DNA from 2 places in the Acidiphilium sp. C61 genome. Region 2 is predicted to be linked to the other one. Evidence: predicted binding sites of a transcription regulator. Region 2 holds the regulator's gene; the other holds the start of a gene.
The links. The regulator HrcA, encoded in region 2, represses chaperone genes, less so after heat shock. The targets are predictions, from matches to a motif close to GTTNGCACTCNCNNNNNGNGAGTGCNAAC.
Positions count from the first base shown of each region.

Region 1: a site for HrcA is predicted at 1,169-1,197, ahead of groES (co-chaperone GroES). Genes of this name have one in related genera too.

Region 1 covers NZ_CAJHNI010000005.1:1,785,740-1,797,103, reverse strand. Annotated here, with positions in the region: gene HUW10_RS11255 (hypothetical protein) at 1-595, opposite strand, end outside; gene HUW10_RS11250 (usg protein) at 737-1,063, opposite strand; gene groES (co-chaperone GroES) at 1,281-1,595, shown strand; gene groL (chaperonin GroEL) at 1,640-3,289, shown strand; gene HUW10_RS11235 (MFS transporter) at 3,419-4,567, opposite strand; gene HUW10_RS11230 (DUF2244 domain-containing protein) at 4,640-5,164, opposite strand; gene nth (endonuclease III) at 5,307-5,963, shown strand; gene HUW10_RS11220 (APC family permease) at 5,960-7,429, shown strand; gene dapF (diaminopimelate epimerase) at 7,472-8,305, shown strand; gene mtaB (tRNA (N(6)-L-threonylcarbamoyladenosine(37)-C(2))-methylthiotransferase MtaB) at 8,302-9,537, shown strand; gene ftsY (signal recognition particle-docking protein FtsY) at 9,537-10,472, shown strand; gene HUW10_RS11200 (hypothetical protein) at 10,608-11,198, opposite strand; gene HUW10_RS11195 (aminotransferase class I/II-fold pyridoxal phosphate-dependent enzyme) at 11,240-11,364, opposite strand, start outside.
Region 2 covers NZ_CAJHNI010000005.1:2,768,367-2,779,730, forward strand. Annotated here, with positions in the region: gene HUW10_RS15825 (NAD(P)-dependent oxidoreductase) at 1-1,425, shown strand, start outside; gene gltB (glutamate synthase large subunit) at 1,431-5,969, shown strand; gene rdgB (RdgB/HAM1 family non-canonical purine NTP pyrophosphatase) at 5,985-6,572, opposite strand; gene rph (ribonuclease PH) at 6,580-7,311, opposite strand; gene hrcA (heat-inducible transcriptional repressor HrcA) at 7,377-8,480, shown strand; gene HUW10_RS15850 (hypothetical protein) at 8,477-9,106, shown strand; gene HUW10_RS15855 (glycosyltransferase family 2 protein) at 9,286-10,671, shown strand; gene HUW10_RS15860 (ribonuclease E/G) at 11,182-11,364, shown strand, end outside.

The DNA.
Region 1 (11,364 bases), 980 kb from region 2:
CGCCGCCCAGCACGGCCAGGCCCTCGGCCGCCGCCGAGAGCACGAGCCGCCCCGAGGCCGCGTAGTCGAGTTTCGCGCCAACCCCCGCCAGCACCGCGTGATAGAAACTGCCATACCCGCCGCTGCCGCCAATATTGCGCGACCAGCTCTGATACCCGAGCGCGACGAAGGGGATCACGCTCGTCGCCCGGCCCAGCGGCACCGCGGTGCCAAGCTGCACCTCGACATGATTGAACCGCGCGCTGTCCGACTGGTCATAGGGTCGCGGCACGCCGGCGCCACCCTGGAGATATCCCTGATATCCGAGCGCCCCGCCCGAGAAATCATACACGACGCCGGTATAGATATCGGGCAGCCCGAACGCCGGCCCGAGCCGCGAGACTCCGGCGCTGAACCCGGGCAGCACGCCGCTTTCCCGATCGATCCCGCCACTCTCGCGATAGGTATATCCGCTCGCCGTCACCCCGAGCGAGATCCTGGTCTCGCTCGCCACGATCGCCGGGTTCACCCCGTCGGCGCGGGCAGCGACGACCGACGACGCAACGCCCAGCGCCACACCCAGAACGAGAAGAAATTGTCGCGTCACGCCCGCCATCACAGTCACCCTTGCGCCACGCATGTTATCGCATGGATGACTGAACGTATCCTTAACCGCACCGCAGGGCTGCAATTCCGGTAATTGTGTTACCTCGGCGCCACGCTCGCCGCAGTCCGCCGCGCGGCGCGCACCTGCCCCTCAGTGAAGCTGGAACATATGCGGGCTGCGCATCTCCCCGGGCGTGATCAGCGCGGCGGTGCCCACCCGCACCGAATGCAGCCTGCCCTCGATCTGCCGGCTCCAGAAATCGAGGAACTGGTGCAGCACCGGATAGCGCGGCGCGATATCGAGGTCCTGCCAAACGTAACTCTGCAGAACGCCCGGATGGTCGGGCAGGTGGTAGAGAATCTCCGCGGTTGTCAGCCGGTATCCCTCGAGCTGTCGGCTCATCATCATGGTCTGTCTCCGTCGCGCTGTCATTGGCGGGCCGTGGCAGTCCGCTCCTCCAGACCATGACGATGCCATGACAGCCCCGGGGTTTGGCAAGAAAAATATTTCTTATCAATACTTTAGCACTCATCATGGGCAAGTGCTGCCGGGCTTGACATCCTCCGCCCGTAACCCTATCCCTTTGGCACTCTCCCGGAGAGAGTGCTAGCAAGCATCCGGTGCCTATCGAAAGGGCCGGCGCTGCTGAGCCCGATACTGTTGCAACAGACTTCTGAAGTCAGGAGCGAGCCACATGAAATTCCGTCCCCTGCACGACCGGGTGGTCGTTCGCCGGCTGAATGCCGAGGAAAAGACCGCCGGCGGCATCATCATCCCCGACACCGCCAAGGAAAAGCCGATGGAAGGCGAAGTCATCGCCGTCGGCCCGGGCGCCCGTAACGAGACCGGCGCCATCGTCGCGCTCGACGTCAAGGCCGGCGACCGCATCCTGTTCGGCAAGTGGTCGGGCACCGAGGTCAAGATCGACGGTGAAGAGCTGCTGATCATGAAGGAATCCGACATCATGGGCATCATCGAGGGTACGGCTTCCAAGAAGAAGGCCGCCTGATCACCCCCGGTTTCCCCTCCGATATCGTATAAAGGAAGTTACTCATGGCTGCTAAAGACGTCCGTTTCGGGGCCGACGCCCGCGAGCGCCTCATTCGCGGTGTCGACCTCCTCGCCAACGCGGTGAAGGTCACCCTCGGCCCCAAGGGCCGCAACGTCGTCATCGAGAAGAGCTTCGGTTCGCCCCGCATCACCAAGGACGGTGTGACGGTCGCGAAGGAAATCGAACTCGCCGACAAGTTCGAGAACATGGGCGCGCAGATGGTGCGCGAAGTGGCCTCGAAGACCAACGACCTCGCCGGTGACGGCACCACCACCGCGACCGTCCTCGCCCAGGCGATCGTCCGCGAGGGTGCGAAGGCGGTTGCCGCCGGCATGAACCCGATGGATCTGAAGCGCGGCATCGACAAGGCGGTCAGCGCCATCGTCGAAGAGCTCAAGAAGCGCACGAAGAAGATCACGACCCCGAGCGAAACCGCCCAGGTCGGCACCATCTCCGCCAACGGCGAAGCCGAGATCGGCAAGATGATCTCCGAGGCGATGCAGAAGGTCGGCAACGAGGGCGTCATCACGGTCGAGGAAGCCAAGGGCATCCAGACCGAACTCGACGTCGTCGAAGGCATGCAGTTCGACCGTGGCTACGTCTCGCCCTACTTCATCACCAACCCGGAAAAGATGGTCGCGGATCTCGACAGCCCGTACATCCTGATCCACGAGAAGAAGCTCTCCGGCCTGCAGCCGATGCTGCCGCTGCTCGAGAGCATCGTCCAGTCCGGCAAGCCGCTGCTGATCATCGCCGAGGACGTCGAGGGCGAGGCGCTGGCCACCCTGGTCGTCAACAAGCTGCGTGGCGGCCTCAAGATCGCCGCCGTCAAGGCGCCCGGCTTCGGTGACCGCCGCAAGGCCATGCTGGAAGACCTCGCGATCCTCACCGGTGGCCAGGTCATCAGCGAAGATCTCGGCATCAAGCTCGAGACCGTGACGCTGAACATGCTCGGCCGCGCGAAGAAGGTGCTGATCGAGAAGGAAAACACCACGATCGTCGAAGGTGCCGGCAAGAAGTCCGACATCACCGGCCGCTGCAACCAGATCCGCGCGCAGATCGAGGAGACCACCTCGGACTACGACCGCGAGAAGCTGCAGGAGCGTCTGGCGAAACTGGCTGGCGGCGTTGCCGTCATCCGCGTCGGCGGCGCCTCGGAGACCGAGGTGAAGGAGCGCAAGGACCGTGTGGACGACGCGCTGCACGCGACCCGCGCCGCCGTCGAGGAAGGCATCGTCCCGGGTGGCGGCGTGGCCCTCGCCCGCGCCTCGCTCGCGATCAACAAGCTCAAGGCCGATAACGACGACCAGCGCTTCGGCATCGACATCATCCGCAAGGCGTTGCTCGCGCCGATGCGCCAGATTGCCGAGAACGCCGGTGAAGACGGCGCCGTGATCTCCGGCAAGGTGCTCGACAACGACGAGTACAGCTTCGGCTTCGATGCCCAGTCCGGCGAGTTCAAGGACATGGTGAAGGCCGGCATCATCGACCCGACCAAGGTCGTCCGCACCGCGCTGCAGGACGCCGCCTCGGTCGCCGGTCTGCTCATCACGACCGAAGCGATGGTCGCCGAGCGTCCGGAAAAGAAGGCCCCCGCCGGTGGCGATGGCGGAATGGGTGGCATGGGCGGCATGGGCGGCATGGATTTCTGATCCACCGCTCCAGGCTCCGGCCCGGAACAAGGAAAGCCGTGGGGGCAACCCCACGGCTTTTTCTATGGCACTTTTTCTATGGCACTCTCCGATCCTCTCGGACCGGATGCAGTGCCCTCGTCCCGCCATTCAGCCCCGCCGCCGCTCCAGCCCGAACGCCCAGGCCGCCACCGCCAGCCCCATCAGCGCGAGCGCAGCACCCAGCAGCGGCAGGCCGCGATACCCGATCCCCGCCCCCAGCGCCGCGCCGCCCAGCCACGCCCCGCCGGCATTGCCCAGATTGAACGCCCCCTGGTTGATGGTCGAAGCAAGATTCGGCGCATCCCGCGCATGATCGATCACCCGCGTCTGCAACGGCGAGACCAGGGTGAACACCGCCATCCCCCAGCCCGCCATCACCACCACGGCCACGAGGCCGAACGGCAGCACCGCCCGCAGCGCCACCAGCAGCACCGCGATCGTCGACAGCGTCGCGATGATCGTCCGCGCCGCCTGCCGGTCCGCAAGCCGCCCCCCGAGCAGCCCGCCCGCCGTCAGCCCGGCGCCGAACACCAGCAGCGCCACGCTCACCCAATGCGGCGACAGCCCGCCCACCCGTTCGAGCATCGGCGCGATATAGGTGAACACGCTGAACAGGCTCGCCGAGCTCAGCACCGCCATCAGCATGGCGAGCAGCACCTGCGAGCGTCCGAGAATCCGCACCTCGTTCAGCAGCCTGGCCGATCCGGCCCTCAGGTCGCGCGGCAGCAGCAGCGCGATCGCCGCCATCGCCACAAGGCCGATCACCGCCACGACCCAGAAGGTCGCCCGCCACCCCGCCGCCTGGCCGAGAATCGTGCCCGCCGGCACGCCAAGCACATTGGCGAGCGTGAGGCCGAGAAACACCAGCGCCACCGCCCGGGCCCGCTTCTCCCGCGGTGCCAGCTCCGCCGCGACGACCGAGCCGATCCCGAAGAACGCCCCGTGCGACAACGAGGTGACCACCCGCGCCGCCAGCATCGTGTCATAGCCCGGCGCCAACGCGCAAAGCGCGTTGCCCAGCACGAACACGCCCATCAGCCCGAGCAGCGCCGCCCGCCGCGGCCACCGCCCGACCAGCACCGCGAGGAACGGCGAGCCGAAGGTGACACCCAGCGCATAGGCGCTGACCAGGAACCCCGCGCGCGGGATCGAGACCGAGAAATCACGCGCGAGCTCTGGCACCAGCCCGACGATGACGAATTCGCTCGTGCCAATGGCGAAGCTCGCGACGATGAGCGCGAGTAAGGGGAGTTTCATGCCGGAATTCCGCGAAGAGAGAGCCGCAATGAACACGCCGCCGGCGCCGGCGGCAACGCCCCCCGGCGGAACTCAGCCCCGTGTCTGCGGGTTGTCGAACCGCGGCGAGCGCATCCGCTGGATCGCCTCGCGCAGCGCGCCGGCCAGATCCCGCCGCGCCGCATCCCCGAGCGCAAGCCCGACGATGTGGCGCGCCTCGCGGTTCGCGACCCAGACGAGCGGATTGCTTCCCGGCTGCTCCTCGATCTCGACGCGCAGCCATCCCGGCGCCAGCCGCACCTCGCTCCGCCGGCCGCCAGGCGTGGTCCTGGTGATGGTCAGCGCCTCGTCGGTCAGCACGATCGCCTCCGATGCCTTCGCCGCCCGCATGTTCATCGCATAAAGCGTGACCGCCAGCAGCAGATCCGCGCCGTTGAACCCGATCACCATGACCGCGCCGAGCCGCCACATCAGGCTGGTCACCAGCAGCGAGCCGACCGCCATCAGTCCGAACACGACAAACATGCCCCGCCGGCTCATGCTCCGGTGCGGCGTCAGCATCGCCTGGAAGATCAGCCGCCCTGGCGGCGCCACGGCCGTGCTCGCGATATCGGACATCACCCTATCTTCGCATCGAATCCAGGTTCCGCAAGCGCCCGAGCTTGCCAAATTCCCGTCCGAACCGCACTAATCGCCGATGCCGTCCGAAGAAGCCGCACACCCCAAGCAGCGCAGCACCGCCCGCCGCACCGCGCGCAAGATGAAGCAGGCGGATATCCGCCCTTTCCTCGACGCCATCGCCGCCGGCAACCCCGATCCGCGTACCGAACTGCAATATGCCGACCCCTTCACCCTCCTCGTCGCCGTCGTCCTCTCGGCGCAGACGACAGACGCCGCGGTGAACAAGGCGACCCCCTTCCTGTTCGCCGCCGCCCCCACCCCGGCGGCGATGGCCGCCCTCGGCGCCGAGGGCATCGGTCCGCATATCCGCTCGATCGGCCTCTGGCAGTCCAAGGCGAAGAACGTCGCCGCCCTCGCCCAGCTCCTCGTCGAGCGGCACGGCGGCGCCGTCCCCGCTGAGCGCGAGGCGCTCGAAGCCCTGCCCGGCGTCGGCCGCAAGACCGCGAATGTGGTGTTGAACGAAATCTTCGGCCAACCCACCATGGCGGTGGACACCCACATCTTCCGCCTCGGCAACCGCACCGGCCTCGCCCCCGGCAAGACGGTGCGCGAGGTCGAGGATGGCCTGATCAAGCGCATCCCGCCCGACCTGCTGCGCCGCGCCCATCACTGGCTGATCCTGCACGGGCGCTATGTCTGCAAGGCCCGCCAGCCCGAATGCTGGCGCTGCCCCGGCGCGCAATGGTGCGTCTTCACCCCCAAGCCCGCAGCACCCGTCCGGGCCCGCCGGGCATGAGCGCGTCCTCCGGCTTCCGCCTCGCGAAAACCCTCGGCCTCGCCGCCGTCGTCGCCTCCGCCGTCACCCAGGAATACGGCGCGGGAATCAACTTCGTGGTCCCCCAGAGCCTCGGCGTCTACCCCGACATCGGCGCGCTGGTGCCACTGGCGATGTTCGCGACCGGCCTCGTGATCTTCCTGAAGGTCTTTCTCTACGCCCGGTTCTCCAGCGCGATGCCGCGCGCCGGCTCGTCCTATGTCTGGACGGTGCGCGCCCTCAACCTGCCGCTCGGCTTCATCCTGCATTTCGTCTGGTGGGCCAGCATCACCGCGGCGATGGGCTTCATCGCCTTCGCCTTCGGCAATTTCCTCGGCAACGCGATGCTCAATGCCGGCTTCGCCGCCGGCCACACGCTGCTCTCGAAACCCGGCCATCTCGCCCTCGGCCTCGCCGCGCTCTGGATCATCTACGGCATCCATGTCGCCGGCATCCGCGATTACGGCCGCCTGGTCGTCATCCTGCTCGCCCTCGTCGTGGCCACCGCCCTCACCGTCGGCGTCATCGGCTTCGCCGCCGACCCCGCCGCCCTGCTGCACACCGCCGCGGCGCGCACCGGCATCGCCTTCACCCGCCCGGCCGCCGCCCCGCCGTTCGACCCGCACGCCTTCCTCGCCGTCTGCACCCTGTTCATCTTCGCCTACGGCGGGCTGTCCGGCGCGCCCGCCCTGTCGGGCGAGACCGAACGCGCCGAAACCGTGATGCCGCGCGGCATCGTCATCGCCTGGCTCACCTCGGTCGTGCTGTTCTCGCTGGTCGCCGCAGCCCTGCTGCACGCCGTGCCCTGGTGGGCGGCGCTCGACCTCATCCGCCACAAGCACGCCTCCCTCGTCACCGCCCCCGGCATCATCGGCCTCGCCGCACCGCGCCCGCTGGCCGCCGCGCTCGACCTCGTGATCGCGCTCATCGTCGGCAAGACGCTCGCGCCGCAGATGGTCGTCACCTCGCGCATGGTCTTCGCCTGGGCCGAGGACGGGCTGATCCCCGCCCGCTTCGCCGAAACCTCGCGCCGCCGCGCCCCGGTCGCCGCCCTCACCCTCACCGTCGTGCTCGCCTCGCTCTTCCTCGTGCAGGCGACCTATATCGGCTGGGCCTTCGGCATCGTCGCCCGCTCGGTCACCATCCTGCTGGTCTGGCTCGCCGTCGCCTGCGCCGCGCTCAACCTGCGCTACAACCCGCGCCATGCCAGCCATGGCTGGTCGGAACCCTTCCGCCGCGGCGTCATGGTCGTGCCCGTCGCCCTGCTATCGATCGTCGTCACCATCGCGCTGATCCGCTCGGTGCTGGTGCTGCCCCACGCGCCCTTCTACGTCCAGCCGCTGTTCCAGGGCGGGGTGATGGCGCTGATCGGCACGGCTCTCTACCTGCGCGCCCGCCGCGCCGCGCCTGACCTCGCCGCGATCACCGCAACGCTCCCCCTCGAATAGCGCCCCCTTCCGCGCCGCGCCGCAACGCCATATACGAACTGCATGGCAGCGACCCGACCCTTTCTGAAAATGCACGGCGCCGGGAACGATTTCGTCGTTCTCGATGCCCGCGCGCTTCCGCTTGACCTCGCCCCCGCCGCCGCCGCCCGCATCGCCGACCGTCACCGCGGCGTCGGCTGCGACCAGATCATCCTGATCGAGCCGGACGACAGCGCCGCTGCCTTCATGCGCATCCTCAACGCGGACGGCTCGGAATCCGGCGCCTGCGGCAACGCCACACGCTGCGTCGCCGCGCTGCTCGCCGCCGAAACCGGCGCCCGCCACCTCACCATCCGCACCAATGCCGGCCTGCTGCCCGCCGACATCAAGGGCCCCACCTTGGTCGAGGTCGACATGGGCGTGCCGAAATTCGGCTGGGAAGACATTCCCCTGGCCGAACCGGCGGATACGCTCTCGCTCCGCCTCGCCCTCGGCCCGGTGCAGAACCCCGCCGCCTGCTCGATGGGCAACCCCCACGCCACCTTCTTCGTCGACGACCTGACCCACCTGCAGATCGAGACGATCGGCCCGAAGCTCGAACGCGCCCGCCTCTTCCCCGCGCGCGCCAATATCGGCTTCGCCCGGATCGACGCGCCGGACCGCATCCGCCTGCGCGTCTGGGAGCGCGGCGCCGGCCTCACCCTCGCTTGCGGCTCCGGCGCCTGCGCCGCCCTGGTCAATGCCCATCGCCGCGGCCTCGCCGCCCGCCGCGCCGAGATCGAGATGGACGGCGGCACCCTCACCCTCACCTGGCGCGACGACGGCCACGTGCTGATGGAAGGCCCCGTCGCCCTGGTCTTCGAGGGCGAGCTGGACGCCGCCACGCTCGCGCCATGAGCCTCGACATCCTCACCTTCGGCTGCCGCCTCAACGCCTTCGAGAGCGAGGTGATGCGCGGCCACGCCGAGGCCGCCGGGCTCGGCCGCGCCGTCATCGTCAACACCTGCGCCGTCACCGCCGAGGCCGAGCGCCAGGCCCGCCAGGCCATCCGCCGCGCCCACCGCGCCGACCCCGGCGCGAAAATCATCGTCACCGGCTGCGCCGCCCAGATCGACCCCGAAGCCTGGTCGAAAATCGAAGGCGTCGCCCGCGTGCTCGGCAATGCCGAGAAGCTCACGCCCGAGGCCTGGCAATCGGAAGCGCCGGTCCTGGTCGCCGACATCATGCAGCTCCGCCAGACCGCCGCCCACCTGATCGAGGGCTTCGGCACCCGCGCCCGCGCCTTCATCGAGGTGCAGCAGGGCTGCGATCACCGCTGCACCTTCTGCATCATCCCCTATGGCCGCGGCCCCTCGCGCTCAATCCCGCTCGGCGCCGTGGTCGAGCAGGTCCGCACCCTCGTCGCGAATGGCTACAACGAGGTCGTGCTCACCGGCGTCGACCTCACCTCCTACGGCGCCGACCTGCCCGGCGCGCCGAAACTCGGCCAGCTCTGCCGCCGCCTGCTCGCCGCCGTGCCGGACCTGCCGCGCCTGCGCCTCTCCTCGATCGACCCCGCCGAGATCGACGACGATCTCTGGCGCCTGATCGAAACCGAGCCCCGGCTGATGCCGCATCTGCATCTCTCGGTGCAGGCCGGATCGGACCTCATTCTCAAGCGCATGAAGCGCCGCCATCTCCGCCATCACGTCATCGAGGCCGCCGCCCGCGCCCGCGCGCTCCGCCCCGAAATCGCCCTCGGCGCCGACCTCATCGCCGGCTTCCCCACCGAAACCGAGGCGCATTTCGCCGAAACCCTCGCGCTGGTCGACGATGCCGGGCTCGACTATCTCCACGTCTTTCCCTTCTCCGCCCGCAAGGGCACGCCCGCCGCGCGCATCCCAGCCCTGCCGATGGTCGAGCGCCGCGCCCGCGCCGCCCGCCTGCGCGAAGCCGGCGCCCGCCGCGCCGAGGCCCGCTTCCGGGCGATGACCGGCACCACCGTCACCGCGCTGGCCGAAACCGAAACCACCGGCCACACCGAAACCTTCGCGCCGATCCGGTTTTCCGCACCCGTCACCCCGGGCGCGCTCATCACCGCGAGGATCACCGGCGCGGATGCCACCGGCGTGACCGCAGGAGCAGAATGATGGCGCTCGGCTTTCTCGCGCGGCTCAAATCCGGCCTCACCCGCAGCACCCAGAAGCTCGCCGCCGGCATCACCGACACCTTCACCAAGCGCAAGCTCGACGATGCGGCGCTGGAAGAGCTCGAAGACCTCCTCATCACCGCCGATCTCGGCCCCGCCGCCGCCGCCCGCGTCATCCGCGCCTTCCGCCGCACCCGTTTCGGCCAGGACGTCTCCGCGCCCGAAATCCGCGCGTCGCTGGCCGAGGAGGTTGCGAAAATCCTCGCCCCTGTCGCGCAGCCGCTCGATATCGACCGGAGCAAAAACCCGTTCGTCATCCTGATGGTCGGCGTCAACGGCACTGGCAAGACCACCACGATCGGCAAGCTCGCCCAATCCTATGGCGAGGCCGGCGCCAGGCCCCTGCTCGTCGCCGGCGACACGTTCCGCGCCGCCGCGGTCGAACAGCTCCAGGTCTGGGGCGAGCGCACCGGCGCGCCGGTAATGACCGGCCCCGCCAACGCCGACCCCGCCGGCCTCGCCTTCGACGCGATCGCCCGCGCCCGGCGCGACGGGCACGACATCGTGCTGATCGACACTGCCGGCCGCCTGCACAACAAGGCCGCGCTGATGGAGGAGCTGCGCAAGATCATCCGCGTCATCCGCAAGCAGGACGAAACCGCCCCCCACGCCGTGCTGCTGACGCTCGACGCCACGACCGGCCAGAACGCCATCGCCCAGGTCGCCACGTTCAAGGAAATGGTCGACCTCACCGGGCTGATCGTCACCAAGCTCGACGGCTCGGCCCGCGCCGGCGTCGTCGTCGCCCTAGCCGAAACCGCCGCCCTGCCGATCCATGCCGTCGGCGTCGGCGAACAGGCGGCCGATCTCCGCCCGTTCGACGCCACCGAATTCGCCCGCGCGCTGACCGGCGCCGACGCCGACCGCCCCGCCTGAAGTCTCGCGCCGTCCCGGATCATCCGGAAACCCGACGATCCGCGCATTGCTGAATTTCAGCCGCGATTTGCAGACACCAAAAGGCGACCTGCCGTAGCGTGACGGCTCGCGCCGCCCCGCCTTACCAGTCGCGCCTCACCAGTCGCGCCGATGCCAGTGATGCCAGTGATGCCAGTGGTCATACGGCCGGTATCCGCCGTGATACCCAGCGCCGCGCCCGTGCAGCCGCGCATTGTTCGGCCGGTTGCCGATGAAGCGCCGATACGCCGAACTCCAGTCCCGCGCGATCATCCGCCGCGCTTCATCCAGCCCCAGCCGATGCGCGCAGACCAGCCGGGCCATCCGGGCCTCCAGCCGGTCCTTCGCAAAGGAGCCCCACTGCCCTCGCCCGAGATGCGGCTGCGGCCAGAGATTCGCCGGGCTGCTCGGCGACCCGCCGAGCGCGAGCGGGATCAGGTGATCCTCCTCGTATTTCCAGGGCCGCGAATCGGCATAGCCATAGCGCCGGATCTGCGCCTTCTTCAGCGGCTCGGTATAGGACACTGGCGGTCGCACCGTCCGCGTCCAGCCGCGCCGGCAGATCGTCGCATCGATCGTCGCCTCGCGCACCGCGGGGTTGATCGCCCCCGGCGTCAGCGCCGCATCGGGCAGCGGCGAAACCCCCCGCGCCGCCGCGACACCGCCGGCTAGCACCCAGGTTGCCGCGATCAGGCGTATCCATCTCATGACCAGAACCATATTTCGAACATAGCGTGAACGAGTTAATATCAGGTTAACGAAGTCAACCCAGCGCGCAATTTCGCCATCGCCCGCTCCAGCTTTTCCGGGCTCTGCGCGAAGCAGATCCGCAAATGCCCCTCGCCCGCCGCGCCGAACGCGATCCCCGGCGCCA
Region 2 (11,364 bases):
CGTCTTGCGCAGCAGCCGCCGGAAAAACGTGCGGCCGGCGAGCGCCGTGAGGATTTCGGCGAGATCTATCGCGATTTCGACCCGAAGGCGGCGGCGGCCCAGGCCAGCCGGTGCAGCCAATGCGGGATTCCGTTCTGCCAGGTGCATTGCCCGCTGGGGAACAACATCCCAGACTGGCTGAAGCTCTCGGCCGAGGGGCGGCTCGAGGAAGCTTACGAGATTTCCGCCGCCACTAACACGTTCCCCGAAATCTGCGGCCGCATCTGCCCGCAGGATCGGCTGTGCGAGGGCAATTGCGTCATCGAGAAGGGGTTCGAGAGCGTCACCATCGGCGCCGTCGAGCGCTACATCACCGACACCGCCTTCGAGAATGGCTGGGTCCGGCCGATCCGGCCGCGGCACGAGCGCGCGCAGAGTGTCGGCATCATCGGCGCCGGGCCGGCCGGCCTTGCCGCCGCCGAGGCGCTGAGGCGCAAGGGCTATCAGGTCCATGTCCATGACCGGCACGACCGGGTGGGCGGGCTGCTGATCTACGGCATTCCCGGCTTCAAGCTGGAGAAGGAGATCGTCGCCCGGCGGCGCGCCTGGCTCGAGGATGGCGGCATCCACTTCCATCTGAACGAGGATATCGGCGGCGCCCTGAGTTTTGCCGAGCTGCGCGCGCGCTACGACGCGGTGCTGGTCGCCACCGGCGTCTACAAGGCGCGCCAGATCGACGTGCCGGGCACCGGGCTCGACGGCGTGGTGCCGGCGCTCGACTATCTCATCGCCTCGAACCGCAAGGGGCTGGGCGATGCGGTGGCGGACTACGATTCGGGTGCGTTGAACGCCGCCGGCAAGCGCGTCGTCGTCATCGGCGGCGGCGACACGGCGATGGACTGCGTGCGCACCGCCATCCGCCAGGACGCCGCCGCCGTCACCTGCCTCTACCGGCGCGACCGCGCCAACATGCCCGGCTCGGCGCGCGAGGTCGCGAACGCGATCGACGAGGGCGTCGAGTTCACCTGGCTCTCCGCGCCGGAAGCCTTCACCGGCGCCGGGCGGGTCAATGCGGTCAAGGCGATGCGGATGCATCTCGGCCTCGCCGACGCGTCCGGGCGGCAGACCGTCGAGCCGATCGCGGGCTCGGAATTCACCATCGAGGCCGATCTCGTCATCAAGGCGCTCGGCTTCGACCCCGAGGATCTGCCCGGCGCCTTCAACGAGCCCGGCCTCGCGCTCACCCGCTGGGGCACGCTGAAGGTCGATTCGAAGAGCTTCATGACGGCGTTGCCCGGCGTGTTCGCCGCCGGCGACATCGTCCGCGGCGCCAGCCTCGTCGTCTGGGCGATCAAGGACGGCCGCGATGCCGCCGACGCCATGCACACCTATCTCGAAACCGCCGCCGCGCGCCCCGACGCCGCGCTTGCCACCGCCGCGGAGTGATGACCATGACCCATGAAACCGCCTCCGAATTCCTCGCCGCATGGCAGCGCAACACCACGGCGCTCGCCGGCAGCTACGATCCCGCGCAGGAGCATGACGCCTGCGGCGTCGGCCTGATCGCGGCGCTCGACGGGCGCAAGCGGCGCGATGTCGTCGTTGCCGGCATCGACGCGCTGAAGGCCGTCTGGCATCGCGGCGCGGTCGATGCCGATGGCAAGACCGGCGATGGCGCCGGCATCCATGTCGAGATCCCGCAGGATTTCTTCACCGATGCGGTGGAGCGCGGCGGCGACCGGATGCGCCGCGGGCCGATCGCGGTGGGCATGGTCTTCCTGCCCAAGACCGATCTCGGCGCGCAGGAGCGCTGCCGGCAGATCGTCGAGACCGAGATCCTGAATTTCGGCTACCGCATCTATGGCTGGCGCCAGGTGCCGATCGACGTGTCCTGCATCGGCGAGAAGGCGAACGCGACCCGCCCCGAGATCGAGCAGATCATGGTGTGGAACGCGCTCGGCAAGTCGGAGGAGGAGTATGAGCGCGACCTCTACGTGATCCGCCGGCGGATCGAGAAGGAAGCGATCGCGGCACAGATCCCCGAGCTCTACATCTGCTCGCTCTCCTGCCGCTCGATCATCTACAAGGGCATGTTCCTCGCCGAGAGCCTGACCGAATTCTACCCCGACCTGCTCGACGAGCGCTTCGTCTCGCGCTTCGCGATCTACCACCAGCGCTATTCGACCAACACTTTCCCCACCTGGCGGCTCGCCCAGCCGTTCCGCACGCTCGCGCATAACGGCGAGATCAACACGCTGGCCGGCAACGTGAACTGGATGAAGAGCCACGAGACGCGCCTCGCCGCCGGCGCGCTCGACGCCTATCTCGGCGACATCAAGCCGGTGATCCAGGCCGGCAGCTCCGACACCGCGACGCTCGATGCCGTCTTCGAACTGCTCGTCCATGGTGGGCGCGACGCGATGATGGCCAAGACGCTGATGATCCCGCCCTCGATCGGCGCCGATGCGACGATGAAGGCCGAGCATCGCAACCTGATCAGCTACTGCAACGCGGTGATGGAGCCGTGGGACGGCCCGGCCGCGATCACCGCGACGGATGGCCGCTTCGTCATCGCCGGGCTCGACCGCAACGGGCTGCGGCCGCTGCGCTTCACCCGCACCAGCGACAATCTGCTGATCGTCGGGTCGGAAACCGGCATGGTCAAGCGCGAGGAGGCGGAGATCGTCGAGCGCGGGCGCGTCGGGCCGGGCGAGACCATTGCCGTCGATCTCGCCGACGGACGCTTCTACCACCACGCCGAGCTGATGGACGATCTCGCCGGCCGGCAGGATTTCGGCGCCTGGACCGCCGGCATCAAGGTGATCGACCATATCGTGAAAACCGATGCGCCGGAGCCGGTTCTCTTCGAGGGCGAGGCGCTGCGCCGCCGCCAGCTCGGCGTCGGCTACACGCTGGAGGAGCTCGAACTCATCCTGCACCCGATGGTCGAGGACGCCAACGAGGCGACCGGCTCGATGGGCGACGACACGCCGATCGCCGTGCTGTCGGAGCGTTATCGTGGCTTGCATAATTATTTCCGCCAGAGCTTCAGCCAGGTCACCAACCCCGCGATCGACAGCCTGCGCGAAACCCGCGTGATGTCGCTCAAGACGCGGCTCGGCAATCTCGGCAACGTGCTCGACGAGGATTCCAGCCAGTGCGATCTGTTGCAGCTGGAAAGCCCGGTTCTCTCGACCGCCGAGTTCGACGCGATGCGCCGGACGATGGGCGACAATGCCTGCGTGGTGAACTGCACCTTCCCGGTCGCCGATGGCGAGGGTGGGCTGCGCGCCGCGATCGAGCGGATCCGCCGCGAGGCGGAGGAGGGCGTGCGCGCTGGCTGCACCCATGTCATTCTCACTGACGAGACGTTTGACGAGGCGCATGCGCCGATCCCGATGATCCTCGCGACCGGCGCCGTGCATACGCATCTCGTCCGCCAGTCGCTGCGGACCTTCACCAGCCTTAACGTGCGCGCCGCCGAGTGCATGGACGTGCATTACTTCGCCGTGCTGATCGGCGTGGGGGCGACCACGATCAACGCCTATCTCGCGCAGGAAAGCATTGCCGACCGGCATCGCCGCGGCCTGTTCGGGTCGATCAGCCTGAAAGAGTGCATCGGCCGCTACAAGAAGGCGGTGAACAAGGGGCTGCTCAAGGTGATGTCGAAGCTCGGCATCTCGGTGATCTCCTCCTATCGCGGCGGCTATAATTTCGAGGCGATCGGTCTCTCGCGCGCCCTGGTCGCCGAATTCTTCCCCGGCATGCCCTCGCGGATTTCCGGCATCGGCCTGCCCGGCATCGCCCACAAGATGCTGGAACTGCACCGCACCGCCTGGGATGCGGACGCCGTGACCCTGCCGGTCGGCGGCGTCTATCGTCTGCGCCGCAAGGGCGAGACCCATGCGTTCGACGGCCAGATGGTCCACATGCTGCAGACCGCGGTCGCGACCGACAGCTTCACCCTGTATCGCAAATACGCCGATGCGGTGAACGCGCAGCCGCCGGTCGCACTGCGCGACCTGCTCGATTTCCGCAGCGAGGGGCTGACGCCGATCCCGGTGGACGAGGTCGAGAGCATCACCGAAATCCGCAAGCGGCTGGTTGCACCGGGCATTTCGCTCGGCGCGCTCAGCCCCGAGGCGCACGAGACTCTGTCGATCGCGATGAACCGCATCGGCGCGCGTTCGGATTCGGGCGAGGGCGGCGAGGACGCGGCACGCGCGACGCCGCGGCCGAACGGCGATAACGCCTCGTCAGCAATCAAGCAGATCGCCTCGGGCCGCTTCGGTGTGACGGCGGAATATCTCAACAATTGCCGCGAGATCGAGATCAAGGTCGCCCAGGGTGCGAAGCCCGGCGAGGGCGGCCAGCTGCCCGGCTTCAAGGTCACCGAGCTGATCGCCAAGCTCCGGCATTCGACGCCGGGGGTGATGCTGATCAGCCCGCCGCCGCATCACGACATCTACTCGATCGAGGATCTCGCGCAGCTGATCTACGATCTCAAGCAGATCAACCCGCAGGCGACGGTGTGCGTGAAGCTGGTCTCGCGCTCGGGCATCGGCACCATCGCCGCCGGCGTCGCGAAGGCGAAGGCGGATGCGATCCTGATCTCCGGCCATTCCGGAGGCACCGGCGCCTCGCCGCAGACCTCGATCAAATATGCCGGCCTGCCCTGGGAGATGGGCCTGTCGGAAACGCATCAGGTGCTGATGCTCAACCGGCTGCGCCACATGGTGAAGCTGCGCACCGATGGCGGCATCAAGACCGGGCGCGACGTTGTGATCGCGGCCATGCTCGGTGCCGAGGAGTTCGGCATCGGCACCGCCTCGCTGGTGGCGATGGGCTGCATCATGGTCCGCCAGTGCCATTCCAACACCTGCCCGGTCGGCGTCTGCACGCAGGATGAGGCGCTGCGCGCGAAGTTCGAAGGCACGCCGGAGAAGGTCATCAACCTGTTCTCCTTCATCGCCGAGGACGTGCGGCACATCCTGGCCTCGCTCGGCGTGCGGCGGCTCGAGGACGTGATCGGCCGGACCGACTTCCTGCACCAGATCTCGCGCGGCTCCGAGCTGCTCGACGATCTCGATCTCAATCCGCTGCTCGCCCAGGCCGACCCCGGCCCCTATGCGCGCTTCTGCACGTTGCAGGGCCGCAACGAGGTACCGGAGACGCTGGACGCGCAGATGATCGAGGATGCGACACCGTTCTTCGAGCGCGGCGAGAAGATGCAGCTGCAATACGGCATCCGCAACACGCATCGCGCGATTGGCACCAAGTTCTCGGGGCAGATCGTGCGGCGCAAGCGCGGCGCCGACCTGCAGGCCGACCACGTTACCGTGCGGCTGCGCGGGGCTGCGGGCCAGTCGCTCGGCGCCTTCGCGGTGCGCGGGCTCAAGCTCGAGGTCTTCGGCGATGCCAACGACTATGTCGGCAAGGGCCTGTCGGGGGCGACCATCGTGGTGCGGCCCGCGCCGTCGTCGATGCTTGTCAGCCAGGATAACACGATCATCGGCAATACCTGCCTCTATGGCGCAACCTCCGGCCGGCTGTTCGCCGCCGGCCAGGCGGGCGAGCGCTTCGCGGTGCGCAATTCCGGCGCCGTGGCGGTGGTCGAGGGGGCAGGGTCGAATGCCTGCGAATACATGACCGGCGGAACGGTCGTGATCCTCGGCCCGGTGGGCGACAATTTCGGCGCCGGCTTCACCGGCGGCATCGCCTTCATCTACGATCCCGCCGCCGAATTCGAGATGCGGATCAACCCCGACACGCTGCTCTGGAACCGGGTGACGGAGACCTACTGGGCGCAGCATCTGCGCGACCTCGTGACCGAACACGCGCGCGAGACGCAGAGCCTCTACGCCGAGCGCCTGCTCAACGAATGGGAGCGCACGCTGGCGCGGTTCTGGATGGTGGTGCCGCGCGACTATGCGCGCTTCCTGCCGGTGCCGATGACGGCGCCGGCGGCAGCGAAGATTCCTGCCGAGTAATCGGCAGGAATACCTTCAACCGAGATGCGCTGCGGCGAACTGCCGCAGCGCCCGGTAGCGGTGGCTGATCGCCGATTTCTCGGCCTTGTCGAGTTCGGCGAAGCTACGCGTCTCGCCGAGCGGCACGAAAACCGGGTCATAGCCGAACCCGCCGGCGCCGCGCGGTGCCGGGGCGATGCGCCCGCGGCACCAGCCGAGATAGGTGAAGGTCCGCCCTTCCGGTGTCGCGAGGCAAATCGCGGCGGCGAAGGCGGCGCGGTCATCCGCCCGGCTGGCGGCGATGATGTTCGCCATCGCCGCTTCATAGCCGCCCGCCTCCTGCGCAAATCGCGCCGAGCGCACGCCTGGCGCACCGCCGAGGGACGCGACCTCCAGCCCGGAATCATCCGCGATCGCCGGCAGGCCGCTCGCTTTTGCCGCCGCCAGCGCCTTGATCCGCGCATTGCCGGCGAAATCCGGCGCATCCTCCGCCGGCTCAGGCAGGCCGAGCGCGCCGGAGGATGCACAATCGAGCCCGTGCGGGGCCAGCAGCAGGGCGAATTCGGCGAGTTTGCCCGCATTGTGGGTGGCGATCACCACACGCTGGCCGCGTTCGAGCCGCATGGCCGCCTCAGGCCGCATCGAGGGCCGCGCGCTGGGCCGCGAAGAGTTCTGCGGTGCCCTTGCGGGCAAGGCCGAGCAGGGTGCCGAAGGTTGCCTCCTCGAAGGTGGCGCGCTCGGCGGTCGCCTGGATCTCGACGATGCCGCCCGTGCCGGTGAGGACGAAATTGGCATCCGCCTCGGCATTGGAATCCTCGGCGTAATCGAGGTCGAGCACCGGCACGCCCCCGAACACACCGCAGGACACCGCCGCAACCTGGCCAATCAGCGGGTCGGTCCCGATCACGTTCGCCTTGTGCAGCTTGCGGATCGCCAGCGCGAGCGCGACCCAGGCGCCGGTGATCGCGGCACAGCGTGTGCCGCCATCGGCGTTCAGCACGTCGCAATCGAGGGTGATGGTCATCTCGCCCAGCGCCGTGCGGTCGATCACCGCGCGCAGCGAGCGGCCGATCAGCCGCTGGATTTCCTGCGTGCGGCCGGATTGCTTGCCACGCGCCGCCTCGCGGTCGCCGCGGGTGTGGGTCGCGCGCGGCAGCATGCCGTATTCCGCCGTCACCCAGCCCTGGCCGGCACCGCGCAGGAAGCCCGGCACCCGGCCCTCCACGCTCGCCGCGCACAGCACCTCGGTGCCGCCCATGCGGATCAGTGCCGAGCCTTCGGCATGGTGGGAGAAGCCGGTGACGATCTCCACCTGGCGCAGCGCATCGGCCGCGCGGCCGCTCGGTCTCTTGATTTCGGGCATCGGTCCACTCCTGTCGGAAAAACGTGTCGCTTGATTTTCGCCCCGCGATACCCGACTCTGGCGCCATGGACCAGACATCCAAGCGTTCCTCCGCCCGCACCGGTCGGCCGAAGCCGGCGATCGGGCCGATGCGCCTGCCGCCGGGGCTCGATGAACGCTCCGCCGCGGTGCTGCGCGAAATCGTTGAACAATATGTCGAGACCGGCGAGCCGGTGGGCAGCCGCACGCTCTCGCGCCTGCTGCCGATGGGCCTGTCGCCGGCGACGATCCGCAACGTGATGGCGGACCTGACCGATGCCGGGCTGCTGTTCTCGCCGCACATCTCGGCCGGACGACTGCCCACCGAGCGCGGCTTGCGCCTGTTCGTCGACGGGTTGCTGCATTTCGGCGAATTGTCGGACGAGGAGCGCGAGCGGATCGAGGCCGCGCTCGCCCAGTCCGGCCGGTCGATCCAGGACACGCTGACCGAGGCCTCTGCCCTGCTCTCGGGCCTGTCGCAGGCGGCGGGGATCGTGCTGGCGCCGAAATCGGAAGGGGCGGTGAAGCATATCGAATTCGTGCCGCTGAGTTCCGGCCGCGCCCTCGTCGTGCTCGTCTCGGCGGATGGCCAGGTCGAGAACCGGGTGATCGAAACGCCGCCCGGCGTGCCGCCCTCGACGCTGCAGGAGGCGAGCAACTACCTCAATGCCCAGCTCTCCGGCCTGTCGCTTGGCGAATTGCGGGTTCGCGTCGCCGATGACATGAAGGCCGACCGCTCGGCGCTGGACGATCTCGCCGCCGGTATCGTCGAGGCCGGTCTCGCGACCTGGTCGGCCGAGGGCAGGGGCGGCTCGCTGATCGTGCGCGGCCAGGCGCGGCTGCTTGCCGATGTCGACCAACTGGAAAAACTCGCCTCCGTCCAGCAGCTCTTCGAGCGTCTGGAAGCGCAGGAGACGATGCTGAAGCTACTCGATCTCGCCGAGCGGTCCGACGGTGTGCGCATCTTCATCGGCGCCGAAAGCGGGCTGTTCGGCGCCTCCGGCATGTCGATGGTCGTCGCCCCGGCGCGCTCGCGCGACGACCGCATCGTGGGTGCGATCGGCGTGATCGGGCCGACGCGGATCAATTATGGGCGCATCATCCCGGTGGTGGACTATACCGCGCGGGTGATCGGGAGGCTGCTGGGATGAGGCGAATTGGGAAACGGCTGCCGCGTGGCGGCTTCAAGCGCAATGCGGCGGCGGCTTTCGGGCTGCTACTCCTGCCGGCCCTCGCACAGGCAGCGCCGCGCGTCATCCCCGTGCGCGATGCGCGCGCGGTCTATCGGGTGAGCCAGCCCGGCCGCCCCGAGCAGACCTGGGCGGTGCGGTTCGATGCGGCTGACGGCCTGGTGCGAGCGACCAGCCTGTCCGGCACGCCGATGCCGATGACCGTCCTGCTCGACCTTCACGACGGGCGGGCCCAGCTCGTGCTGACGCAGATGCACGCGCTGGTGAACGTTCCTGGCGTTGCCGGCGCCATGGCGCGGGTGATGGCGATGCAGGGCGCGCATTTCACCCCGCTGGGGCCGGCAACCATCGCCGGAATGCGCTGCACCCGCTACCTCGTCCTGCGGCGCAACGCCTCGGGCACCGCCTGCCTGACACCGGATGGCTTCGCCCTCGCCGCCGCGGGTGGCGACACACACGGGCATGTGAGCGTCGAGGCGCTGTCCTTGCGCCTTGCCCCGCAACCGGCGAGCGATTTCGCGCCGCCCGCCGGCTATTCGCAGGTCACCCTGCCGCCATCGATGCTGGCGGGGTTGCTCGGACAATAGAGCATCACCCGATCAGATGGAGTCATATGATCGAATAAAGATGCTCTGTTTCCAAATATGGTAGAGCACGACATCCGATCCGAACGGATCTGAAAGCGTTCCAAACTGCGACAGGATACGATTTCTTCGCCCGTTATTTTCATTACTCTCGTTTTTATTTCAAAAATGTTTGATCCAACATGGCAAGATACAGATTTTCCGTTGTCGCCTGTGCGCGCTGGGAGTCGCCATTCATCGTCGAGTGGCTGAACTACTACCGATCGATCGGCTTCGATCATGTGTTCCTCTACTGCAACGACGACGATCCAAGGGAACTCTACGGCACGTGTCTGCCGTTCGTTCTGGGCAATGATCCGTTCGTCACCTTCCGGCATTATCCGGTGCAGGGCGAGCAATTGCGGATGTACAGTCACTTCCTGCGGCACGACCGGGACCTGACCGAATGGGTCGGCTTCTTCGACATCGATGAATTTCTGCGCCTGCCGCCCGGCCTGACGATCGGGCAGTTCGTCGGCGGTATCGGCGCGCCGGCGGATTGCGTGCTGTTCAACTGGATCTTTTTCGGGCCGAACGGGCATCGGGACGCGCCAGGAGGCAGCATTCTCGGCGACTACACGCGTCGCCAGAAGATCATTCACCCGTTCACAAAATATGTGGCCCGGGCGGATGTGCTGACGGGATCGCAACTGCACGACGTCGCGACAGGGAATGGCTTCTGGCACAGCCCGATCAGCCATGTCGACGGTCCTGTTCGGGTTGTGAATGCGATCGGCGAGGACATGTCGCGCTATTACGAAGGGTTTCCCGAGGCGTCTGCGGCATTCGCCAACGATCCGGGCCGCAGCGCCGCCCTGCTCGCCACGGCGATGGTCCATCACTACGCATTCCGCACGGAAACCGCCTTTGTCGAACGGGCGAAGCGCGGCCTCGGCGGCGCGTTCGGCGACCAGACCATCTGGAGCGACCTCGCCGCCGGTGCTGGTTTCGCTTCGTTTCTGGCTGGTCTTCACGAGATCGAGGACCGCTCGCTCGCGCATTTCTGGCCGGATCTGCTCGGCAAGGCCCGTGCCACGACCATCCCGGTGACCGGCCAGCCCGGCCTGCCGGCGAGCCGGGGGAAGGTCGCGACCCAAAGCTCGATCTCGGCCTGGTCGGCGGGGTCGTCACCCGAAGCCGATGCGATCCGGGCGCTGAACGGCGTGATCGATGGCCGGGGCAAATTCCACACCGATCTCGACGATGTCCCGTGGTGGCGGGTCGATCTCGGCGCGGTTCACGGCATCAGCGCGGTCAAGCTGTTCAACCGCATGGAGTTGCCGGCCATCGCTGCGCGGGCGAACCGGCTCGCCATCGATATCGGCTTCGATCCGGACCGCCTCATCGAGGTGTTCCGCCGCGAGAGCGAAGCCCCGTTCGGCGGCGCCGATGGCCAGCCGCTGGTCTTCGCGCCCGCGATCCCCATCCCTGGCCGCTTCGTGCGGATTCGCCTGTTGGAGAAGAATTACCTGCACCTTGATCAGGTGGAGGTGTATGGCGAGGCGCTGCCGCTGGCCTCCCATCCCTGAAATCGGGGGTGGTTTCGGCGTGATTGCGGATGGCTGGCACATCGCGGATCGGGCGCGAACGCGATGGGCAGGGATGCTGGAGGCCGTCTCCCCGGACAAGGCAGGGTTGGCTGGCCGGTCGGGCCCGGTTTCGGCCGGTTCGGAAACAACCCTTGCCATGAACCCGGCTTTGCGCCATTGAGAGAGAATCAATGGGTTGATCCGCGGTGCGAAAAACTGCGTGGTCCCTCATCCACTGATAAACGGGCGCCGGCCGGGTCGCGACAGCGGGCCGTAATGCGCCGAACCGACTCGGCCAGGCTGCGGGCATGTCGCAGCCAGCCTACGAGACAAGGACCGATGACCGCGCTTTCCGTCGCACAATTCTCAAGCAGCGCCTGTCCATCCGGCGCTTCATGCGGCCAGCGCACCAGTCCTTGACCATGTTTCGAACAATCTTGCCCCAACATCCGCGCCCGCAGGCAGGTGACCCCACGGTCCCGCCGCCGGCGCGCAGGAGTTTTTCCCCAAATGACCAAGACCATGCTCATCGACGCCAGCCACGCGGAGGAAACCCGCGTGGTGGTGTTGGACAACAACCGCCTCGATGACTTCGATATCGAAACCGCCGACAAGAAGCAGATCAAGGGCAATATCTATCTTGCCAAGGTCATTCGCGTAGAGCCCAGCCTGCAGGCCGCCTTCGTCGAATAT